3 regions of the Alteromonas sp. AWQ4_252 genome follow, and region 2 is predicted to be linked to each of the others. Evidence: predicted binding sites of a transcription regulator. Region 2 holds the regulator's gene; each other region holds the start of a gene.
What was found. The regulator FNR, encoded in region 2, switches genes on or off when oxygen is low (the NO sensors DNR and NnrR bind a similar motif). The targets are predictions, from matches to a motif close to TTGATCTAGATCAA.
Positions count from the first base shown of each region.

Region 1 (7,249 bases), 930 kb from region 2:
CTAGATCCTGATCGAAGTACAAACCAACAAACCGTACACCTGCATCCTGGCGTAACCTCGTCAAATAAGGCATCTCAACGGCACAGGTTACGCACCACACCCCCCACACATTCAGTATTGTAACTTCACCCTTAAGACTCTCCGGCGTGTACATTGTATCCGGGGCCATTAAATCTGGTAAAGAAAAGTCAGGTAATGGCTTTCCATCCGCTTGAGAATCCATTTGTCTGGGATTCGAAAACAGCCCCATAAAAAGAAAAATGACTACTATGAGGAAAGCTGATACTGGGATTACAAACAACCACGTTTTTTTCATAAATTCTCTTAACTTTCCGCGCTAACAAAAGGGGTAACGGCTTTCTTCACAGCCTTGAGTTTGGCCATTCTGTAGCGTTTATCAGACAAGGAACACAGTCCGCCGAGGGACATAATTGCCGCTCCGCCCCAAATCCAAATAACAAAGGGTTTGATATATACCCGAACTGCCCATGCACCATCGTCTAAGGGCTCACCTAGTGCAATAAACAAATCTCGGAACAAAGTAGAGTGTATTCCGGCTTCCGTCATCGGCATTCTCTGCACGGTATACAATCGCTTTTCTGGCTCCAAGTGGATAATTTTCTCACCGTCTTGATAAACGTCAAACACACCAACATCCGCAGTATAATTTGGCCCTTTAAATGGTTTAACACCAGTGAAGTGAAAGGTATAACCGCCCAATTCAGCACGCTCACCCGGCGCCATTCGAATATCTCGTTCCAATTCATAATTAGACACTAAGGTTATGCCAATAAGGGTAACAGCAAAGCCAATGTGGCCCAGCACCATTCCCCAGTGGCTTGGCGTCAAACGGGTAAGTTTTGATATGACACTGGCATCGGGAAGCGCATCAATACGCTGCATGACTTCTTGTACGGTTGTGATTAAAACCCAGGCAGCGAGAACCAGTCCCAGTGCGGCCATGTAGGTAGGCTCATCATAGCTAAAATTAATGAGTACGCCTGCAGAAATACTCAACCCCAGGGCAGTCCAGAACTGTTTACTCATAGCTTGCGCCGACTGCTGCTTCCAGCGTGTCAACGGACCAATTCCAAGCATAAATACGAACGGGACGATCAGCAGTGTAAACATTTGATTGAAGAAGGGGGCGCCAATAGAAATAGAGCCCAGACCGAGTTCTTTGTGCACTAACGGCAGCAAGGTACCAAGTAACACGACAATGGTAGCTGCACACAAAAAAACGTTGTTGCCAATCAACAGCACTTCCCTTGAAAATGTACTGTAACGCCCTGGCGATCTCAATTCAGAGGCGCGCAAGGCGTACAAAAGTAACGCCGTTCCACTGAGTACCACCAGGATCCCAAGAATAAACAATCCTCGGGAGGGGTCACTGGCAAATGAATGCACAGATACAATAACCCCGGAACGCACCAGAAAAGTACCGAGCAAACTCAGGGAAAAGGCCGCGATAGCCAGTAAAACCGTCCAGGACTTGAATACTTTGCGCTTTTCGGTAACAGCTAACGAATGAATAAGAGCTGTACCAACCAGCCAGGGCATAAAGGAGGCGTTTTCAACAGGATCCCAAAACCACCAGCCGCCCCAGCCAAGTTCGTAATAGGCCCACCAACTACCCAGTGCAATTCCCAAGGTCAGAAACGCCCAGGCTGCAATAACCCAGGGCCGAGACCATCGAGCCCATGTAGAATCGAGCTTGCCTGAAATTAACGCTGACACGGCAAACGCAAAAGCGACAGAAAACCCTACATACCCCATATACAGCATGGGAGGATGGATAATCATGCCAAAGTCTTGTAGTAAGGGATTGAGGTCTCTGCCATCAACAGGAAAAAATGGCAGCATGGTGTCAAATGGGTTTGAAGTCAGCAACATAAACAGGTAAAAGCCGATAGCAATAACCCCTAGTACAGACAGCACTCTTGATACCATCTCGTCTGGGATCCCTTTGCTAAATACAGCAACAGATGCAGTCCATACTGACAACATGAGTACCCAAAGCAAAAATGAGCCTTCATGGCCACCCCACACAGCAGTCACTTTATAATAATCTGGAAGTTTGCTGTTTGAATGCTGTGCCACATAAACCACACTGAAATCATCAGTTAAAAATGCGTAAATCAGCGCGACAAATGCAATAAGAGTAAATACAAACATCCCCGCCGCCAGCGGTTTCGCTGTCCCCATCAGAAGGCGATGATTTATGTGTGCTCCCCACATAGGGTAAACAGCCAGTAAAATAGCGCAAAGTAATGCCAGTGTCAGAGATACATTTCCAAGCTCGGGTATCATGTTAAACTCCCGGTTGCTCAGGCTTTACGTGTTTTATCCCCTTCATTTGTTCTGCAAGTTCTGGCGGCATGTATTCCTCATCGTGTTTAGCCAGTACTTCCTGAGCTTTGATTACCGTCTTTTCCGTTAACACTCCGGTTGCCACAATTCCCTGACCTTCACGGAATAAATCTGGCAAAATTCCCGTGTACTGAACAGTGACAGTGGGGCCCGTATCGACTAAGTCAAAACTGACAGCCAGGGTTTCTGAATCTCTGACTACACTGCCGGGTACAACCATACCTCCTATGCGAAGCCGCTGGCCGATATCAGGTTTTTTTCCGTCCCTGCCGTCGACGATTTGAGAAGGTGTATAGAAAAGATCGATGCTATCTGACAACGCGAACAACATAAGAGACACCGCTCCGGTGAGTAAAACACCAATAAAACCGACGGCCATAAGTCGTTGCTTTCTACGTGGATTCATTTTTCTGCCTTGTCTGGAACGGAAGGAATAGAGACATGGTTTGCGCGTTTATTTTCAGCGTGTTGAATGCGCTTTCTACGCTGTGTTTCCGCGCTAATTTGATTTTTAAGGGTTCGTTGCGCCAGTATTGTCTGCACGACAATAGCCAACAAGCTCATTCCTGTAAAGCCAAAGGAAAGCCAAACGTAAAAGCCATACCCACCCATTGCCAAAAAGTCTGCCATCGAATCAAACTGCATTACCAGGCTCCTTTTCGCTTACGAGGTGTTGTACCCAGGGACGATGCAATTCTCTGCGTACTATTTCGTTTTTCATTCGCATAAGCGTGACTGCCCCAATAAAGCAGGCAAACCCGACAATGTTTATCAATAATGGCCATAGCATTTCAGGGGCCATGGATGGTTTATCAAACTTGGTAATGGTGGCACCTTGGTGCAAGGTATTCCACCACTCTACTGAAAAGTGAATAATAGGGATATTCACCACGCCTACCAATGACATAACACCGGCGGCTTTGCCTGCTTGTAATTTATCTTCAAAAGCACCGTAAAGAGCGATAACGCCCAGATACAAAAACAACAAAATAAGTTCGGAAGTTAGCCTTGCGTCCCATTCCCACCAGGTACCCCACATGGGTTTCCCCCATGCAGCCCCTGTAAACAGAGCGATTAATGTCATGACCGCACCCACGGGAGCCATCGCTATCATTGCCATGTAAGCTGTGCGCCATTGCCAAACCATGCCCACCAGCGCGGCAACCGCCATGGCAACATAGGTACTCATCGAAAGCATGGCACTTGGTACATGAATGTAAATGATCCGAAACGAATCTCCTTGTTGATAATCCTGAGGTGCAAATGCCAACCCCCAAACAGAACCTACAACAAGGCACGTTAAAGCAAGACTCCAAAACCAGGGCAACAAGGTTTGACACAGGGCATAAGCCCTTTCTGGTTTAGCGTAAGGATGCATCCATTTCCACATCAGTTTTGACTCACTTTTAACGAATACGCGATGGCCGACGGTGCCGCCGCCAGTGCAAATAAGAGCATGGCACCGATAATAGCAACCTGGCTGCGATAAGGTAACTGCAAGGCAGCAGCGTCCACGGCAGAGGTGGCGAAAATCAATAAAGGAATAAATACGGGGATCAATAAAAGTGCAAGCAAAACACTACCTCGTTGAAGGCCCACGGTCAGCCCCACCGCTATTGCGCCAATCAATGATAATAACGGGGTACCGAGTAAAAGCGTCAGTATGAGTGCCTTGTACATGTCGAATGTCAGATTCAAAAACATGGCTAACAGTGGTGACAATAACAACAGTGGCAGAAACGTCACCAGCCAGTGGCTTAACACCTTTACTAAGGCGACGATGTAAAGAGGGATACCAGACACCTGAAGTTGTTCAAGTGAACCGTCCTGAAAATCGTCACGGAAGAGGCGTTCCATACCCATGAGTGACGAAAGAATAGCTGCAATCCATATTACACCAGGCCCTATCCGCTGAAGCGTCTCAGAACCCGGCCCAACCCCGAGGGGAAACAAGGTCACCACCATTAACAGAAACATCAAGGGCTGTAATAGCTCCGCTCTTTGCCTGAATGCCAGAGCCAGTTCCCGCCGAAGAACGCCCTGCGTTACACCACTCAAATTCGGTACTCCAAATCGAAAAAAGTCAAAGGTCCGGCAACGGCCGACAATGGCTGATGGGACGTGGCCAGGATTGCACCACCGGCTTTCACATGCTGACACATTACCTGCTCAAGTTGCAAAACGCCCTCAACGTCCAGTGCGGTAAAGGGTTCATCCAACAGCCATACGGTGGCTGGTTTTAGCCACAATTTTGCCAACGCAACTCTTCGCTGCTGGCCGGCAGACAACATACGGCAAGGCATATCCTCTAAACCAACTAATTCGAGCACTGACAAAACATCCAGAATATGTGCATCAGATACGTTGACTGCGTGTTGGCAACACCAAAATCGTAAATTTTCAAGTGCGGTCAGCGTGCCATTAACCCCGGATTTATGACCAACATAAATCATTTCCCGATACCACGGCAAATCCAACGGCTTGCCCCGCCAGGTAACATCGCCACTTGCGGGCTGAGCCAATCCTGACAGAATGCGAAGCAAACTGGTTTTACCGGCACCATTGGGCCCCCGCAAATACATCAGTTCACTTTCCCGTAGTTGTAGCGAAAGCCCGTCAAACAGAACGCGATCTTTCTTTATACAGCTAAGATGTCTGGCTTCCAGCACCGACTACCCTTATGATTATTAATACTTTGTGAAAAGTTATCGATGGCATTCTACCATAGGCGCTGGGAATCGCATCAAACCCGTCATGCTATTAAACTTTTTTATGATTTAGTTCAAAACAAACAAAGTCAAATAAAAGGCGCTCAAACAATACGACGTTGAGTTTTCACCGAGGCTGCCGATATGGTTGATATGAATACACAGATTGCAGCATTGCTGACGAGCCCTGACAAGGCCTCAACTGAAGACCTGATTAAACAAAAAGCGGTTTCTCCTCTGCTGACGTCATTGTTGCAAACCCGTGTATCGGTTGCCCAGAGCGGTAATTCGGTACACATTCAGGTGCCTTCAGAACCAGCATCACCACAAACGCTATCTGTGCAAACCCAGGGTCAGCTATCTCTGAAAGAGTCTGCTACTTTCTCAATTGGGAAAACCGGCTCATCTGTCACGCTGTTTGACTTTTTACCAATAAAGCAAACTACGACACTGAATCAAGCTGATGTTCAGCGACTGGTGAGAACCCTGGCTGACGCCATCACCCTTGCAAGTATACAAAGTCCGACTTTATCAAAAGGACTGTACCTTCACGGTGTGGTTGAACAGGCAAGTTCGCAGAGACTTTCCGTTTCTCTGCAATTACCAGGCTCTCCTACTGTCACGATACCAACACCGAACAACACCCCTCTTTTTTCTTCGCAAGAGAAAATAAAGGTTCACATACAGGCGCCTGAATTTCAACAAAATCAAAAAAACTGGCCAGTCACAATTAGCAGTATCCCGCCCAAGCACACTCTTCAGTCTGCAGTTCAGATAACATCTCCCTTGGTTAAGCTTGCGTTGGTAAAGGGGCTCGGTACTGAGGGAATTAAAATTGAGGGGGCGCCACCAAAGCATGTCTCTGATGTGCTTCTTCCAGCACAACCACGGCAACCTGCGATTGTCAGCGCCTCGATGACATTAAAAAATGCACAGTTAAGTGTACAGGGGGTTCAAAGTCGCCCGGTACTCCAGTTCCCAGTAGCTCCACAGCCAGTCGACACCTTGAATATAGCAAAACTGACGTTGCCAGAACGTGTCGTGTCTATTTTAAATAAAGTACCACAAGCGAAAGCAATTTCTCTGCAGCCGCTTCCAGCTACCGCCGTCGCATCCAGCAATGCTGTGCCTTCTAGCGCGCAGGCACAGTCTTCTAACTCGTCCACTTCACAGGTTCACGCCCCCACAATTAGTAATGATGCTGTAAAAACGCCTGCTTCGATGGAGCATCACAGCAAAAGCGGCCAAGTTCCCCCTGAAAGTATACCTGCAACCCCTACTACCAATAATACCCCGCGCCTGGATAGCGAAGTAAAGAGCTCCAGTAAGATTAGTCACAGTGATATTCCCGTTGTTCAGGAAAAGATCCGCCAGCTTTCCAGGCAGCTTTTAGCCGAAACAGGTTCTACCAATGAAGCACTGGGTAAATTAGTGCAGATTTTGCGAACTCATTCCACTCATGCTCCAGCAACGACCAGCATTACTCAACAGTGGTTAAACAAAATAGCCGTTGGCCCCCTCACTGCTGTAAAGCCGCCCTCATCTGCAACTCAAAATGTCGCTTCTGCAGAAAGTTCGGCTCCAGCGACACCAGATGCATTGGCAAATACCATTAAACAGGTGCTAACAGCCCATTCGCTGGTCACCACACCTACGGCCATTTTAGCTCCGCCCTCAAACTCCGATTTCCTTGGTGCTTTGGTGTCAATTTTACAACTTGGCCTCACAGGGCGAGCATTACGAAATCAATCTGGCTTGTCAGCCATTATTGATAAACCTGAATCAGTGATCGCAAAAACCATAGGTACGTCAGTTGCGGGGCAATCTCCGTCCAGAGTTGCCAGTGATATGGCCGCACTCGACCAAAGAACCCAAATCCTCAAGCATGTAAAAACACTACTCGCCAACCATCAGCAACAAAAAATACAAGGCGCAGAAAACCGAACACAGGGAACTGAGAGTTTTTACTACGTACTTCCCATCACCCGTGACGAAAACAAAGCGCCAGAATTATTGTTTCGAACCGAAGAAAAACGGGAGCATGAAAATTCAAAATCTACGCAGAAGGGTCGAGTTTGGCACTTAACCATGAAACTTGATATCGGAGAGTTGGGTGAATTGCTGGCTAAGAGCCGTATTGACGGAGAAAAGTTAAAACTTGATATTTATGC
Region 1 is NZ_JBSWSV010000001.1:2,042,434-2,049,682, reverse strand. It holds gene ACXACM_RS09030 (redoxin family protein) at 1-316, opposite strand, end outside; gene ACXACM_RS09025 (heme lyase CcmF/NrfE family subunit) at 325-2,310, opposite strand; gene ccmE (cytochrome c maturation protein CcmE) at 2,312-2,776, opposite strand; gene ccmD (heme exporter protein CcmD) at 2,773-3,015, opposite strand; gene ACXACM_RS09010 (heme ABC transporter permease) at 3,005-3,760, opposite strand; gene ccmB (heme exporter protein CcmB) at 3,760-4,428, opposite strand; gene ccmA (cytochrome c biogenesis heme-transporting ATPase CcmA) at 4,425-5,039, opposite strand; gene fliK (flagellar hook-length control protein FliK) at 5,223-7,249, shown strand, end outside.
Region 1: fliK (flagellar hook-length control protein FliK) is a predicted target of FNR. The motif match lies at 5,143-5,156, and genes of this name have one in related genera.

Region 2 (7,249 bases):
TGGTGTTTTAGAAAAGGGTGTGGATTTGTCCCGTCACGACGATCACCTGGCTTGGAGCACGAAGTGGCACGTTTTCCTAATTTGTCAAAAGCTACATACACCTACATGAGAAATATTAATCGTCATAATGCGTACAAAGAATTGCGCAATATTCGCAGTACGCTAAGGGCCAATCAACTTCCCGTCAACGGTGTGGCTTTAGCGGAAGGCCTGATGAATTATTCTGAACGGGGTATCGCTTATGTTGAAGAGCTTCAGGCAATGATTCGATATAACAGGGAGTATATGTAACCGTGGTAAAATTAGGTGTCTTACTGATAGCACTCATGTGCACGACGTCTTATGCTGAAACTATCCAGGTAGAATACAGCCGGTTTTATAGCCACATTAAAAAGCTAGAGCATGAAGATACGCAAGCGCTGCAATTTGCATTTGGCTTTTTGCGCGTCGGGGAAGGGCGCCTCTGTGGCATTACGTCGGCGAATATTGTCACAGATAAACAAGTGATCCCTGTTGTGGTGTCACCAGAAAACCGTTTTACCCTGCCATCTGAAAAAGCCCTCAAATTAGCTGATGCTAAGGTTGAAGTGGCTTTTGAAGAACGTGCAAACGTGTGTGACATGTCTGTTCAGCTAGAAACTAAACCCACATTTTTGAAAACCCAATATTCACAAAAAGAACTGCAGTTTTTGCTAGAGCAATACCGGTCATTTTTCAATGCCATGGGCAGTTTTTTGTCGTTTATGATGCCGACGGTGGAAGGCTTGGTTGTGCAGTTTGAAGACGAAGACATTAGTATGCCCGCAGACAGAAACCGGCCCGCTATCACCATGGGAATGCTGGTTTTAACCCAATCCTATATCGATGAGCATGATTCCCTTACGTTACCAGAAGCGCCTTTACGGATCACGGCAAAAGCGATTAAGTAACAGCCGGCCCTCAACTTTCAAAATTAGTCTGTACTATCTATAACAAGTTGATAGCGAATTTCTTCAGCAAGACGATTAACGGTTTTTTCCCCCACTTCACAGAGTTCTGCTGCGCGGTGAAATTCCATTAATCCAACATCAGACAAATGGGGTTCAATTAACACGTCGGGTGGATCGCCAGCCAGCCTGGAGCGGGTGACTCGGGCTTGTAAGATCTCCAGCGAGCTACTCATTACACTTAAGATCCCCGGAGGATTCAGTTTTTCACTTTTGTCTTCTGGAGAAAACCACTGTCTGACAAGGTTTGAACTTTTAGAAAAGAAGTCATCGGTTTTGCGTTGGATTTTTTCATGTTCAACGGTGGGTTTTTCCAGTCGTTGAGGTTTAAAGTCTGCGTTAAGATTTACCGCGATAACAAAATCTGCGCCAAGCTGCCGGCATAAGTTTACCGGGACAGGGTTTACCACAGCTCCATCGACCAGCCAGCGGCCTTCATGGGCAACCGGGCTGAATAATGCCGGTATGGCGCAAGAGGCCTGGATACAACTACCTACTGGCCCATTGTTAAACATAACTTCACGACCAGAATACAAATCAGTGGCGACAACTGCGAAGGGCTTCTCCATCTCTTCAAAGGTCTCAGCGCAAAATTCCTCTGCCAACTTGGTAAAGACTTTTTGCCCACTAGCAATACCGCCTTTACGTAAGCCTACACCCATAAGTGACAATATTTGCCACTCGGTAAGGGAAGACGCCCAAGTTTTTAAAGGCTCGAGTTTACCGCTTGAATAAGCAGCACCTACATAAGCACCAATGGAACAGCCCGCCACAATGTCAATGTGCACGCCCAATTTTTCAAGTGCCTGAATAATGCCAATGTGAGTCCAGCCGCGAGCTGCACCAGCGCCTAAAGCTAATCCTATTTTCATTATTATTCCGTTAAGTTAACTATATTTACCGAAGCAGCTGTTGATGACTCTTGATCATCATCAGGAAAAGCGGGAGCATCGAATGCCGTGTCACCGTCTGCAACTGGCGAGCCTGTTGTAGTGATGTCGGCAAAATTGTAGAGATTTTTGTCTGCCAAGTGCGAAGGCGCGACGTTTTGAATAGCACGAAACATGGATTCTATTCGACCTGGAAACCGTTTATTCCAATCCTGAAGCATCATCTTAATATTCTGTCGTTGAAGATTTTCCTGAGAGCCGCATAAATTGCAAGGTATGATCGGAAACGAAGCAGCATCAGAGTACTTTTGAATGTCTTTTTCACTGCAGTATGCCAATGGGCGTATGACGATATGTTCACCGTTGTCGCTCACCAGTTTTGGTGGCATAGACTTCAATTTTCCACCGTGGAACATATTTAGAAAAAGGGTCTCGAGCATATCATCACGATGATGGCCTAATGCAATTTTTGTTGCGCCGATTTCCTTGGCTGTGCGGTAGAGGATCCCGCGCCGAAGCCGCGAGCACAGTGAGCAAGTTGTTTTACCTTCAGGAATTTTATCCTTAACAATAGAGTAGGTGTCTTCCTGGACTATCTTGTACTCTACGTCAATACTGGCCAGATATTCAGGTAAAATGTGCTCTGGAAACCCGGGCTGCTTTTGGTCGAGATTAACCGCCACGATATCAAAATGTATAGGCGCTATGTTGCGCAGGAAAAGCAGTATATCCAACATGGTATAGCTGTCTTTACCACCAGATAAACACACCATGACTTTGTCGCCATCTGTGATCATCTTGTAGTCGTCAATTGCTTTACCCACGTGTCTTCTCAGACGCTTCTGAAGTTTGTTAAAGTTATATTTTTGCTTACTTTGTGCGCTGTGGCTCGGTTCAGTAAGTGGAGAAGAGGCAGTGTGATTCATGGCAATTCAAAACAGTTGGTCAAAACAAAAGGTGCATTATACGCCGAGTAAACCGATGCCGCCAATTAGAATAACGCAGAAAGGCACAGGCGAAAAAACGTGGTTGCAAAAGTGATAGGCCTCCTGTGTCTTTTGATGGCCTGAATTTTATTCGATACAGTTGGTGGGAATGTCCATTGAATGGAGCTTTTTATCCATGGCGTCAAAATCGAGAATAGTAATTAGCTTCCCGTCAACTTTGAGGATAGCTTCCTTTTGAAAGCGGGTGAGTAAACGACTGATAGTTTCTACCGTAAGCCCCAAATAGTTGCCGATATCATTGCGGGTCATACTCAAATTAAACTGGCGATGAGAAAAGCCACGCTCTTCAAAGCGACCGGATAGATGGGCGATAAAATAAATGAGTCGTTCTTCAGCAGTGCGTTTGTTTAACAGCATCATCATTTCGTGATCCTGTTTTATTTCTGCACTCATAAAGCGCATGATCTGGTGGCGTAATTTGGGGAATTGTTCAGCTATTTTATCCAGTGTCGCATACGGTAGCTCGCAGACCATAGCGGTTTCGAGGGCTTGTGTATAGCTCTGATAAGTTTCATCCCGAAGACCGTCGAAGCCAATAATATCACCGGGAAAATGAAAGCTTATAATTTGTTCTTCACCTTCTTTATCAGTTACAAAACTCTTAAACGAGCCTGCTCTCACAGCGTAAAGAGAGGTGAACTTATCACCCGCTTCTACGAGAATATCTTGCTTGTGCAGAGGCTTTTTTCTTTCGATGATGTCGTCGAGTGACTCAACCTCTGTCTTGTTTAACGCAACAGGCAGACATAGATGACTAAAGCTACAATTTTGACAATGAATAGAAAAATCTGTTCGGCGTTGCATAAACTCACCATAAATGCGAAAAATCTAATGTATAGTATCGAATACTCGTACAATCAACAAGAGCGCGTAACACAATAAACTACAAGCGATAACTTGACGGACCCAAAATTGTTTTAGCTGCCTCGAAAGCCATTGTGCCCCAAGCGCAGTTGCAATTAAAGTAGGCAGTGTACCTAAACCAAACCCAGCCATTATCAGGCCACCGTCCAGAGCACTTCCCGATGCTAAAGCCCAGGTAAGCGTTGAGTAGACCAGGCCGCATGGTAGCCAGCCCCAAATCATTCCATAGGGAACAGCATGAAACGGCGTTTTGAACGGAATAAAGCGTTTTGATAGTGGTTGTAAGTAGCGCCAGATGATTGAACCTGCTTGCTCAATATAGGTTAGCCCTCGCCACCAATTTCCCAGGTAAGCCGCCATAGCGATTAACATAATACAGCTTATAACGAGTAAAATTGGGCCTGATAAAGGCACGTAGTGTGTAGCGATTTGGCCAAATGCGCCAGTTAATATTCCGGCAATAACGTAACTGAATATTCGGCCGGCGTTATACGCGAGTGTATATAATAATTTGTTACGCCTTGCATGTATTGCTGCATTCATTGCCAAACTGACACCACCGCACATGCCGATACAATGAATACCTCCGGCCAGACCGATTAGAAGAGAGGAAAGAAAACCCAGTTCATTCATTCAGCTTTTTACGCTCTTCGGCCAGTTTTTTTTCTTCTGGAGGCAGGTCGTCGTCAAACAAAATACTATATCCTTGTCGATCTAAATCCTCAAACTGATTAGATTTAACTGCCCAAAAGAAAATTGCAATGGCCAATGCAACTAAAATTATCGCTAAAGGAATGAGGACATAGATAATGCTCATAATGATTACTTCAATAAGCGCGTTGAATTTGTAACGACAATGATACTACTTAAACTCATGCCAATCACTGCCATCCACGGGGTTAATACACCAGACATCGCAAAAGGCAGCACAATCATGTTGTAGCCTAGTGCCCATGCCATATTTTGTTTTATTGTCCGGGTAACCCGCCGCGCCATTTCAAACAACTTAGGCAGGCTATTCAGTTTGTCGTTTATTAGCAGAATATCTGCTGCGTTTTTAGCAACATCACTGGCATTACCCACTGCAACTGATACATCGGCTGCTGCAAGAACAGGCGAATCATTGATGCCATCTCCCAGCATCATGACCCCCTTGCCACTTTGCTGCATTGACAATACTGTATCGTATTTAGCTTGGGGCGTCTTCTCACCCATAGCGTTAGGAATAGCCATAGCACTGGCTACTCTGTCTACATTTTCCTGTATATCACCACTTAATAATATGAGTTCCTTCTCACGAAGGTGGGAAAGGGCGTTGAAAGCGTCGGGTTTAATGCTGTCTGTAACATCAAACGCAGCGAGGCATTGTGTGCCTGAGACCAGAAATACGTTTGCGGTGATAGGAACCGATTGTGGGCTAATACCAGTAAAGGCAGCAGACCCCATTTTGTAGTGCTTAGCGCCAATAACGCCAGAAATACCATGGCCAGGGACGACTTCAAACTGTGTTACCGGCAGCACGTTTTCACAGGTGAATGCTCGTGCAAGAGGATGCTCGGATAGGGCTTCCAGCGATGCAGCGATAAGCCATACGTCCAGACTACCTTCTTGGTACCATCGTGTAGCAACGCTAAATTTTCCTTCGGTAAGCGTACCTGTTTTGTCCATTACCAGGGTATCAATTTTGTTTACCTGCTCCAGTGCATCGGCACGCTTTACTAGTATTCCTTGTTTATTTAGCGCCGCCATAGCGCAGGTTAGGGCTGATGGTGTAGCAAGGCCGAGAGCACAAGGGCAGGTTGCTACCAGCACTGAAATTGTTATCCAGAACCCATCATCGCTGCCCTTTAGCCACCAGAATATGTAAGTGGCGCACGCTATCACGAGCACAGCAAAAACAAAGTAGCTAGAAAACGTATCGGCCATCTGTGCAATGCGGGGTTTACTGGCAAATGCCTGACTTTGCAGTCTAATGATTTGATTAACCAGAGCGTGCTTTAATGTTTGCGTTACCTTAACTTTTAACACACCCACCTGATTTATCGTGCCACCGTAGACAGTGTCGCTCACATTTTTACGTACCGGCTCAAATTCACCGGTAAGCATTGATTCATCTACAGATGATTCACCTTCAACTATGATCCCGTCAATGGGAATGGTTTCGCCTGCTTTTACAACTACCGTTTCTCCCACAGTCAGGGTTTTAGCTAAAACCTCTCTGATCCCACCATCAGAGGAAAGAGTTGAAGCCGTAATTGGAATGTACTGCATGAGGTTGGCTGATAGTTGAGCGGCTTTGTGTCGACTTCGATGTTCAAGAAAACGGCTAAGTGAAAGCAGAAAAATGAACATACAGATGGACTCAAAATAGACATCGCCCTGTTGTAAAAAGGTGGCTTTGATACCCGCTAAATAGGTCGCAAAAATAGCGATGGTAACAGGCACATCCATATTTACCGTTCTTGCCGACAAAGCTTTGAGCGCTCCGATGTAAAACGTACTCCCGGAATACACCACTACCGGTGTTGTGAGCACCAGCGCTATCCAATGGAAATATTCTTTTGTTGTCGAATCCATACTGTCTAGCAAGTCGAAGTAAAGCGCTGCAGCCAGCATCATTACTTGCATAGTCATTAGCCCGGCGAGTCCCAGCTTCTTTAGGAACTGTTTGTCTTCTTTTTTATAACTTTCTTCGTGTTGGTCGGCGTGAAACGGTAATGCCGGATAGCCAATTTTCTGTAGAACAGCCATGATTTTACTAAGGGGTATTTGTAGTGGATCCCAACTGACAATGGCCCGTCGTTGCGCCACATTAACGGCAATTTGTTTCACGCCCGCTACTTTCGACAGTTGCTTCTCTATGAGCCACGCACATGCAGCACAGGTTATCCCTTCCAGTGTTAACTCGATTTGTTTGTGTTTGCCTTCATCAAAAACAAACTCTTCCTGTAACGCTGGTTCGTCAAATACATTGAGCTTTGCAAAAGCGTCTTCAGGCGGATTCTCGCCTTTCACAGCGGGCTCAGTTCGAAACTGATAATAATCTTCAAGCCCATTCTCGACGATTGTTTCAGCTACCGCTTTACACCCAGGACAACACATTGGCCTGGTTTCATTGAGTACGACAGCCGTGAGTGGTTGTGCGGGGTTCGTGGGTTCACCGCAATGGTAACAACTCTCTGGTTCAGTCACAGAATCGTTCACGGATTAAAAACAATGGGATCTGATTGTGGAAGTAAAACAGTGTTTTGAATTTTCCACTGCTCATCAAGTGGCGATAAGCTCACTCGCCATTTACCGTTAAGTGGCTGTGATGTTAAACCGCGATAAATACCGCCCGCATCACGGGTTAGCAATACCTCAGTGTCTCTCTCACTTAACGTTACGTGAAAGAAACGCAGTTTGAGGGCCGTGCCATCTTCCGGACTACCCGAATGGAAGGTAAGTGCAATCCGATCACCTGTTACTAAAAGCGTAGTAGATATATTTTGATCACGAGCTC
Region 2 is NZ_JBSWSV010000001.1:2,969,845-2,977,093, forward strand. It holds gene ACXACM_RS13135 (glucosaminidase domain-containing protein) at 1-291, shown strand, start outside; gene ACXACM_RS13140 (DUF2987 domain-containing protein) at 294-929, shown strand; gene rssA (patatin-like phospholipase RssA) at 953-1,858, opposite strand; gene ttcA (tRNA 2-thiocytidine(32) synthetase TtcA) at 1,861-2,802, opposite strand; gene fnr (fumarate/nitrate reduction transcriptional regulator Fnr) at 2,950-3,687, opposite strand; gene ACXACM_RS13160 (sulfite exporter TauE/SafE family protein) at 3,712-4,380, opposite strand; gene ccoS (cbb3-type cytochrome oxidase assembly protein CcoS) at 4,373-4,564, opposite strand; gene ACXACM_RS13170 (heavy metal translocating P-type ATPase) at 4,570-6,939, opposite strand; gene ACXACM_RS13175 (FixH family protein) at 6,948-7,249, opposite strand, start outside.

Region 3 (7,249 bases), 620 kb from region 2:
AACCTGGTAAATATTTATATTTCCCGAGACGATTTTGTTAGTGCTCGCGAGTATGTTGACGAAATTATGCAACGTACGCCTGATGACCCCTTGGCAATTTTGCTAAACAACTGGTTGATGACTCAGGAAAGTACCCTCACCCCAAATACCGGAGAAATTCAAAAGCTGGGTAACAGCTTGTCTGAACTGCCACCTGATGTGGTCGAGTCACAGCCACTTCTTATTTATATCAGCGGCTTAACCGCGTATTTTAATGGCAATATTGAAAAAGCAGTAGGCGATTTTGAACGTTATTTAGGCAAAGTTCCTAACGACTTACAAGCAACGAAGTTACTGGCGAAAGCTTATATCTCTACGCAGCGCCCTAAGCTCGCCTTGTCTTTATTAGAGCAAAAGCAATCTATTATTCTTTCTGATTTAAGTGCGTCTTTGTTACTTGGAGATTTACTTATTGAACAAAACAAAAGTTTCAGAGCTGATAGCCTAACGCGGATCCTCGAAACACGTTATCCCAACACGCTGCTCGTGCAACTTTTTAAAATAAAGCTGATGACGGTCAGAGGCCAGGAAGAACAAGCGCTTAAACTTCTCGATGACAATTACAACGCGCAGCAACTAAACCCAACCTTTTTGTTCACTTATGCGTCTATGAAAATGCGTTTTGGACAATTTGACGACGCCCACAAAGCCGTTGACGGGTTAACAAATATTTTCCCGGAAAAAGCGGACGTTCACAATTTCAAAGCATCACTTTATCTGCAGGAAGATAGATACGACAAAGCGAGAGAAAGACTGGAGAAAGCCCTTGAACTCAACCCTGACAGCTTTTCAGCGCGCTTTAATCTGGCCTCTTTAGAAGCCAAAACAGGCAATATCGATGCATCACTTCTGCTTTTAAACACGCTGCTTGAACAAGCGCCGAGACACATTCCCTCGCAATTGTTAAAAGCACAAAATACACTGGTAAAAGGTGACGTTGATACCGCAATAAATATTTACAACAATGTTTTGGCGTTGATGCCCCGAAATCAGGAAGCCAGGGTTAAGTTGGTGCAAATCAGAGCGAATCAGGGAGATCTCAACGGTGCGCTCTATCAGCTGGACAAACTCTTGAAAGAAGATTTTGATAACCCTGCATTTTTGCTTCAAAAAGCGAATATTCTGGTGAACATGGAGAGAATAGACGAGGCTGAACAGGCACTGGTGCTGGCCCATGATCAGCTTCAGGAAAACCCTCGATTACTCACAAAGTACGGTAACCTACTCATAAAACTAGGGCGCACGGATGAAGCTCTGACAAGTTTTTTACAGGCCCGCGCAATCACGCCATACGACAATGATCTTGCGCTACACACGGCCAAGTTACAAATTGCCATGGGTAAAGTTTCTGACGCAGCCCAAACTATTGCATCACGCATCGACAAAAATCAAAATAACCCCGACTTTTGGTACGTCGCAGGTCTGTTAGCAGAGAGCACAGGTAATTTTACTAAAGCTGCGCAGGCTTACGAACGCTCTACCTCACTTGCACCGGCTTTTGCTCAACCATTGCTGGCGGCTTATAAAATGGCAGAGAGAGGAAATAATCCTGACGGATTTATTGAAATGGCGAAAGGGCTAATGAAGTCAACCCCCGAATATCTGCTGCCCGCAAACTTACTGGCGCAGTATTTTTACAACAACGGTGAGTTTTCCAAGTCCATTCCTATTTATACCAAATTATCCCAAATGCCCAACGTGTTGAATAAGTCAAAAGTACTCAACCGGTTAGCAGAAATGTCAGCACAGTCTAACACCCTGCAGGCATCACAGTGGATCACTGAAGCTATCGACCTGAACCCAAGTGATCCAGAGATCCTCGATACCTATGGCTGGGTGTTGGCACACGAAGGAAAATATCAGGAAAGTTTAGAAATGCTTCGCAGGGCATTTAGTCGGCAAGCTACCAACCCTAAACTTCGCTATCATCTAGGATATACCCTGCTACAAATGGGAAATGAACAGGAAGCAAAAGAGCATTTGGAAATTGCAGCTTATGCAGAAAGTGATTACAACGGAAAGTCACAAGCATCGAAGCTATTAGAAACTATGTAGCAGAAATATTTAACTAAAAACCCCTGGCCTTCACCAGGGGTTTTTAGTTTATACCACGACAAGTTCGTCGTCTTTCACATCTATCCGAATTGTAGATTCTGGCATCAGCACGCCAGACAACAACTGCTGCGCTAACGGGTTTTCGATCTGCGTCTGAATGGCCCGTTTCAACGGTCTGGCGCCAAAGACAGGGTCGAAACCAGCGTCTGCGATCTTATCCATAGCAGCACCTGATAACTCCAGCTTGTAGCCCTTCGTAGCCAAGCGTTGGCGTAGTGATGCCAACTGAATTTTTGCAATAGACTTAATCTGCTCTTTACCAAGGGGATGAAATACCACTAAGTCATCAACTCTGTTAATAAACTCAGGCCTGAAGTGTTGCCCCACTACTGACATTACACGACGCTTCATTTCGTCATATTGGTCATCTCCATGGGCATCCTGAATAACATCAGAACCCAAGTTTGATGTCATGATCACAACCGTGTTTTTGAAATCAACGGTTCTGCCTTGTCCATCTGTCAGTCGACCATCATCAAGCACCTGTAATAGAATATTAAAAACATCCGGGTGCGCTTTTTCAACTTCATCCAACAGGATCACCGAATAAGGTTTTCTGCGAACGGCTTCTGTAAGATAGCCTCCCTCCTCATAACCTACGTAACCCGGTGGCGCCCCAACCAGACGGGACACAGAATGCTTTTCCATAAATTCAGACATATCAATACGAACTAACGCTGCTTCCGTGTCGAACAAAAAACCGGCCAGTGCTTTTGATAATTCTGTTTTTCCTACCCCTGTTGGACCTAAGAAAAGGAAAGAGCCAATAGGGCGATTGGGATCTGCAAGACCAGACCTAGAACGGCGTATCGCATTGGATACCGCATTTACTGCCTCTGCCTGTCCTACAACACGTTTGTGTAAAACCTCTTCCATTCTTAACAGTTTGTCCCGCTCACCTTCCAACATTTTGGCTACAGGAATACCAGTCCAGCGAGACAGCACCTCTGCGATTTCACTGTCTGTCACTTTGTTTTTCAGCAGCAGTGTTTCACGAGTTTCACTCTCTGCAGCCTTCTCAAGCTTCATTTCAAGTTCAGGAATTCGACCGTATTGCAATTCAGACATACGATTTAAGTCAGATGCACGCCTGGCAATTTCCATATCGAGCTTAGCTTGTTCCAGTTCAGTCTTGATTGACTGGGTTCCTTGCATGGCATCTTTTTCTTCACGCCATATCTTATCCAGCTCGCCTAACTTATTCTCGGCTTGCTCGCGCTCCAGCTCAATCATTTCTAACCGTTTATGGCTTTCGCCGTCAGTTTCTTTCGCTAGCGCTTGTTCTTCCAATTTGAGCTGGATGATGCGACGCTCCAGCCTGTCCATATCTTCAGGCTTAGAGTCTATTTGTAGACGGATACTCGATGCTGCTTCATCAATAAGATCAATAGCTTTGTCGGGAAGCTGGCGATCACTAATATAGCGATGGGACAAGGTTGCTGCGGCAACAATGGCCGGATCAGTTATATCTACCGAATGATGGAGCTCATAGCGTTCTTTCAAACCGCGCAAAATAGCAATGGTATCTTCCACGCTCGGTTCATCAACCAGAACCTTTTGGAAACGACGCTCTAAAGCAGCATCTTTTTCAATATACTGACGGTATTCATCCAATGTGGTCGCACCCACACAATGCAGTTCACCGCGAGCCAAAGCAGGCTTGAGCATATTTCCGGCGTCCATGGCACCGTCGGACTTACCTGCCCCAACCATGGTGTGTAACTCGTCGATGAAGAGAATAACCCTTCCCTCCTCCTTGGACAGTTCGTTCAGTACAGCTTTTAACCGTTCCTCGAATTCACCCCTGTATTTAGCGCCTGCCACCAGCGCGCCCATATCTAAAGAAAGTACCCGCTTGTTTTTAAGACCCTCAGGAACTTCACCATTGATAATACGCTGAGCTAGCCCTTCGACGATGGCCGTTTTACCCACGCCGGGTTCACCTATAAGCACAGGGTTGTTTTTCGTGCGACGTTGCAGAACCTGTACTGTTCGTCTTATCTCATCATCGCGGCCAATAACTGGGTCAAGCTTACCTTGTTCGGCTCGTTCGGTAAGGTCAGTAGTATATTTTTCTAAAGCCTGCCGAACGTCTTCGGCATTCGGATCAGTAACTTTCTGACCACCACGCATTTTATCGATTGCGGTTTCTATCTGCTCTTTAGACATATTAAGACTGCGAAGCAATTCGCCTAACTTTCCTTTGTCTTGCAATGCCGCTAAAACAAAAATTTCCGACGTGATATATTCATCTTTTCTCTGCTGGGCAATTTTGTCACATAAATTAAGCAGAATACCGCTGTCTTTGCCAAGCTGAACATCACCGCCAATACCTTCAACTCTGGGCAGGCGCTCGATCGCTTCGGCCAAGGCAGAGCGAAGGGCATTCACGTTAACCTGCGCCTGATCGAGCAATGGACGAACGGATCCACCCTGCTGATTTAACAGTGCAGTCATTAAGTGCACCGGTTCTATGAACTGATGATCCCGACCCAGTGCTAAAGACTGTGCGTCAGAAATCGCTAATTGGAATTTACTGGTAAATCTGTCTAATCGCATGAAACCATCCCCTGCCAATATATCGCAAAGATTAACACGACTTATTTATGGGTATGGATTTAGAGGGATTCAACTGACGAGACAAATAAACGGACAAAAGTTTTGATCAATATCAAGTTAAATTAACCAGACCAAGATTATTTATATAAGCTCTCATGAACAAAACCGTTAATATTTAAAACCGATTACTGACACCTGACGTCCACAAGGTGTAGTTCCCTCGTGTACGCTCCTGCGGTGGGAAAAAAATTGTGAGTCTCTCTCATAAGTACAAACATCGCTTTTAGTGATGTTATCCACACCGACCTGGCGCAGTTGACTAAAAGTAATAGCGGGCAAGTCCAACAAAAATTTCCCAGAGTTATCACTAGACCGGTAGCTTGATCTACAAGGAGCAAAATGCTCCACAACTTCTGGCGATACTTCGTAATTCGCCTGACTAATGGCCGGGCCTATCCACGCCATAAGATTATCGTTACGAGAACTCATTGATTCGATTGTACGAGCAACAATACCTGACGCCAAGCCTTTCCATCCGGCATGAATCGCAGCAACTTCGGTGCCCTCAGTGTTACTGAGCAGTATAGGGACGCAATCTGCTGTCATCACAGCACACGCAAAAGCCACGTGCCGACTTATTGATGCATCCGCCTCGCGCTCCTCACTGGGCAGCGTAATACAGGTATTGCTGTGCACCTGTTCTAACCACTGAATTTTGTTATGGTAAGGCAGTTGTTCCCGGTTCCTGACAACGGTTACCTTGTCATCGCCTACATGCAAGCCGACATTTAAGCTGCTATAAGCGCCACTGCTGAGCCCACCTTGTCGCATCGAACAATAAGCGAAAACACGCTCTGGGAAATTCACGTCAGGAACAACGACAGTCATAGTCACACGTCATCCAAACCGTGTAGAGCGGTATCTTCCCGCACCGCAGCTATTAGTGAGACCATGTCTTCCGGAAGAGGCGCTTGCCAAGTCATCCACTCTCCACTTTCAGGGTGAAACAAGGATAACTGAGCGGCGTGAAGTGCCTGACGCTGAAAACCTCGCAAAGCATTCACGCAAGCTTCAGAAGCGCCTTTAGGCAATCGCGGACGTCCACCATACGCAGGGTCGCCAACCAAGGGATGTTTGACATGAGCCATATGAACACGGATCTGATGGGTTCTACCTGTCTCTAATTTCAAACGCAGATGAGTATGGGATCTAAACTTTTCCATCACCCGGTAATGGGTCACAGCCGGCTTGCCGAATTCCCGCACTGCCATTAACGTGCGTTTAGTGGGGTGTCTGCCAATAGGCGCATCAACAACCCCACCAGCGACCATAGTGCCATACGCTAGGGCTTCGTACTCCCGGCTCATAACCCGCTCTTGCAACTGATTCACAAGATGTGTTTGCGCAGGCACTGTTTTCGCAACGACCATTAGCCCTGTAGTGTCTTTGTCCAGTCGATGCACTATCCCTGCCCTTGGGACAATATCGATATCCGGAACGTGAGATAACAATGCGTTTAGGATAGTCCCGTCCTGGTTCCCTGCCCCAGGGTGAACAACAAGATCAGCGGGTTTGTTAATTACCAGGATGGCGTCATCTTCATACACAATATCCAGTTCAATATCCTGAGGTTTACTGGATATTTGTACTTCCATCAAGGCAGCAATCTGTATGTACTCATCACCCAGCATTTTATGCTTAGGTGTCACCAACACATCACCATCAACGGTCACATTACCGTCTAAAATCCAACTTTTTAACTTCGATCGTGAATATTCAGGGAACAAATCAGCCAAAACCTGATCTAATCTCATGCCATAGTGGTGTGGCCCGGTATTCGCTTCAAGTCTGACTGTGTTTTCAGGCTGGCTCATAAAACTCTTTCGCTATTACAAAAAGCGTATTATACCAACTTTACGGTAATGAGAAGGAAACTTTCCTGTTTTTATGTGGAGTTTCCTGGTTTGAGTGCGCTAGAATGCTGCAACAAATGCAAAACACGTATCAGTCGGTTAAGCAGGAATAGACAAAGATATGAAATCAATTCGATTAATGATGCCAGTCGTCGTTGGTGTCATGGTAAGTATGGCGGGATGTAGCTCCAACGATGATACACAGGAGCGCGCGGCCCTGGCCAATATGGGCGCCCAACAAATGTACGATAGCGCAAAACGCAATATGCAAAACGGTAACTTTGGGTCAGCATCCACCATGCTGAGTGAGCTGGACTCCCGCTACCCATTTGGCCCTTTATCGAATCAAGTGCAGTTAGACTTGATATACAGCTACTACAAATCCGGTCGTATTGACGAAACCCTGGCAACTATCGACAGATTTGTTCGGTTAAATCCCAACCATTCTGATGTGGATTACGCTTTTTACATGCGCGGCCTGACAAATATGGAAGCTGATTCCAATATGTTCCAGGAGCTGATGCAAATAGACCGCTCTGATAGGGACCCATCTAAATCAAGAGAAGCTTTTGAAGATTTTCGTCGATTGATACAACAATACCCCGATAGCAAGTACGCTGCTG
Region 3 is NZ_JBSWSV010000001.1:3,588,262-3,595,510, forward strand. It holds gene prsT (XrtA/PEP-CTERM system TPR-repeat protein PrsT) at 1-2,094, shown strand, start outside; gene clpB (ATP-dependent chaperone ClpB) at 2,143-4,713, opposite strand; gene pgeF (peptidoglycan editing factor PgeF) at 4,882-5,601, opposite strand; gene rluD (23S rRNA pseudouridine(1911/1915/1917) synthase RluD) at 5,604-6,587, opposite strand; gene ACXACM_RS15785 (outer membrane protein assembly factor BamD) at 6,748-7,249, shown strand, end outside.
Region 3: clpB (ATP-dependent chaperone ClpB) is a predicted target of FNR. The motif match lies at 4,816-4,829, and genes of this name have one in related genera.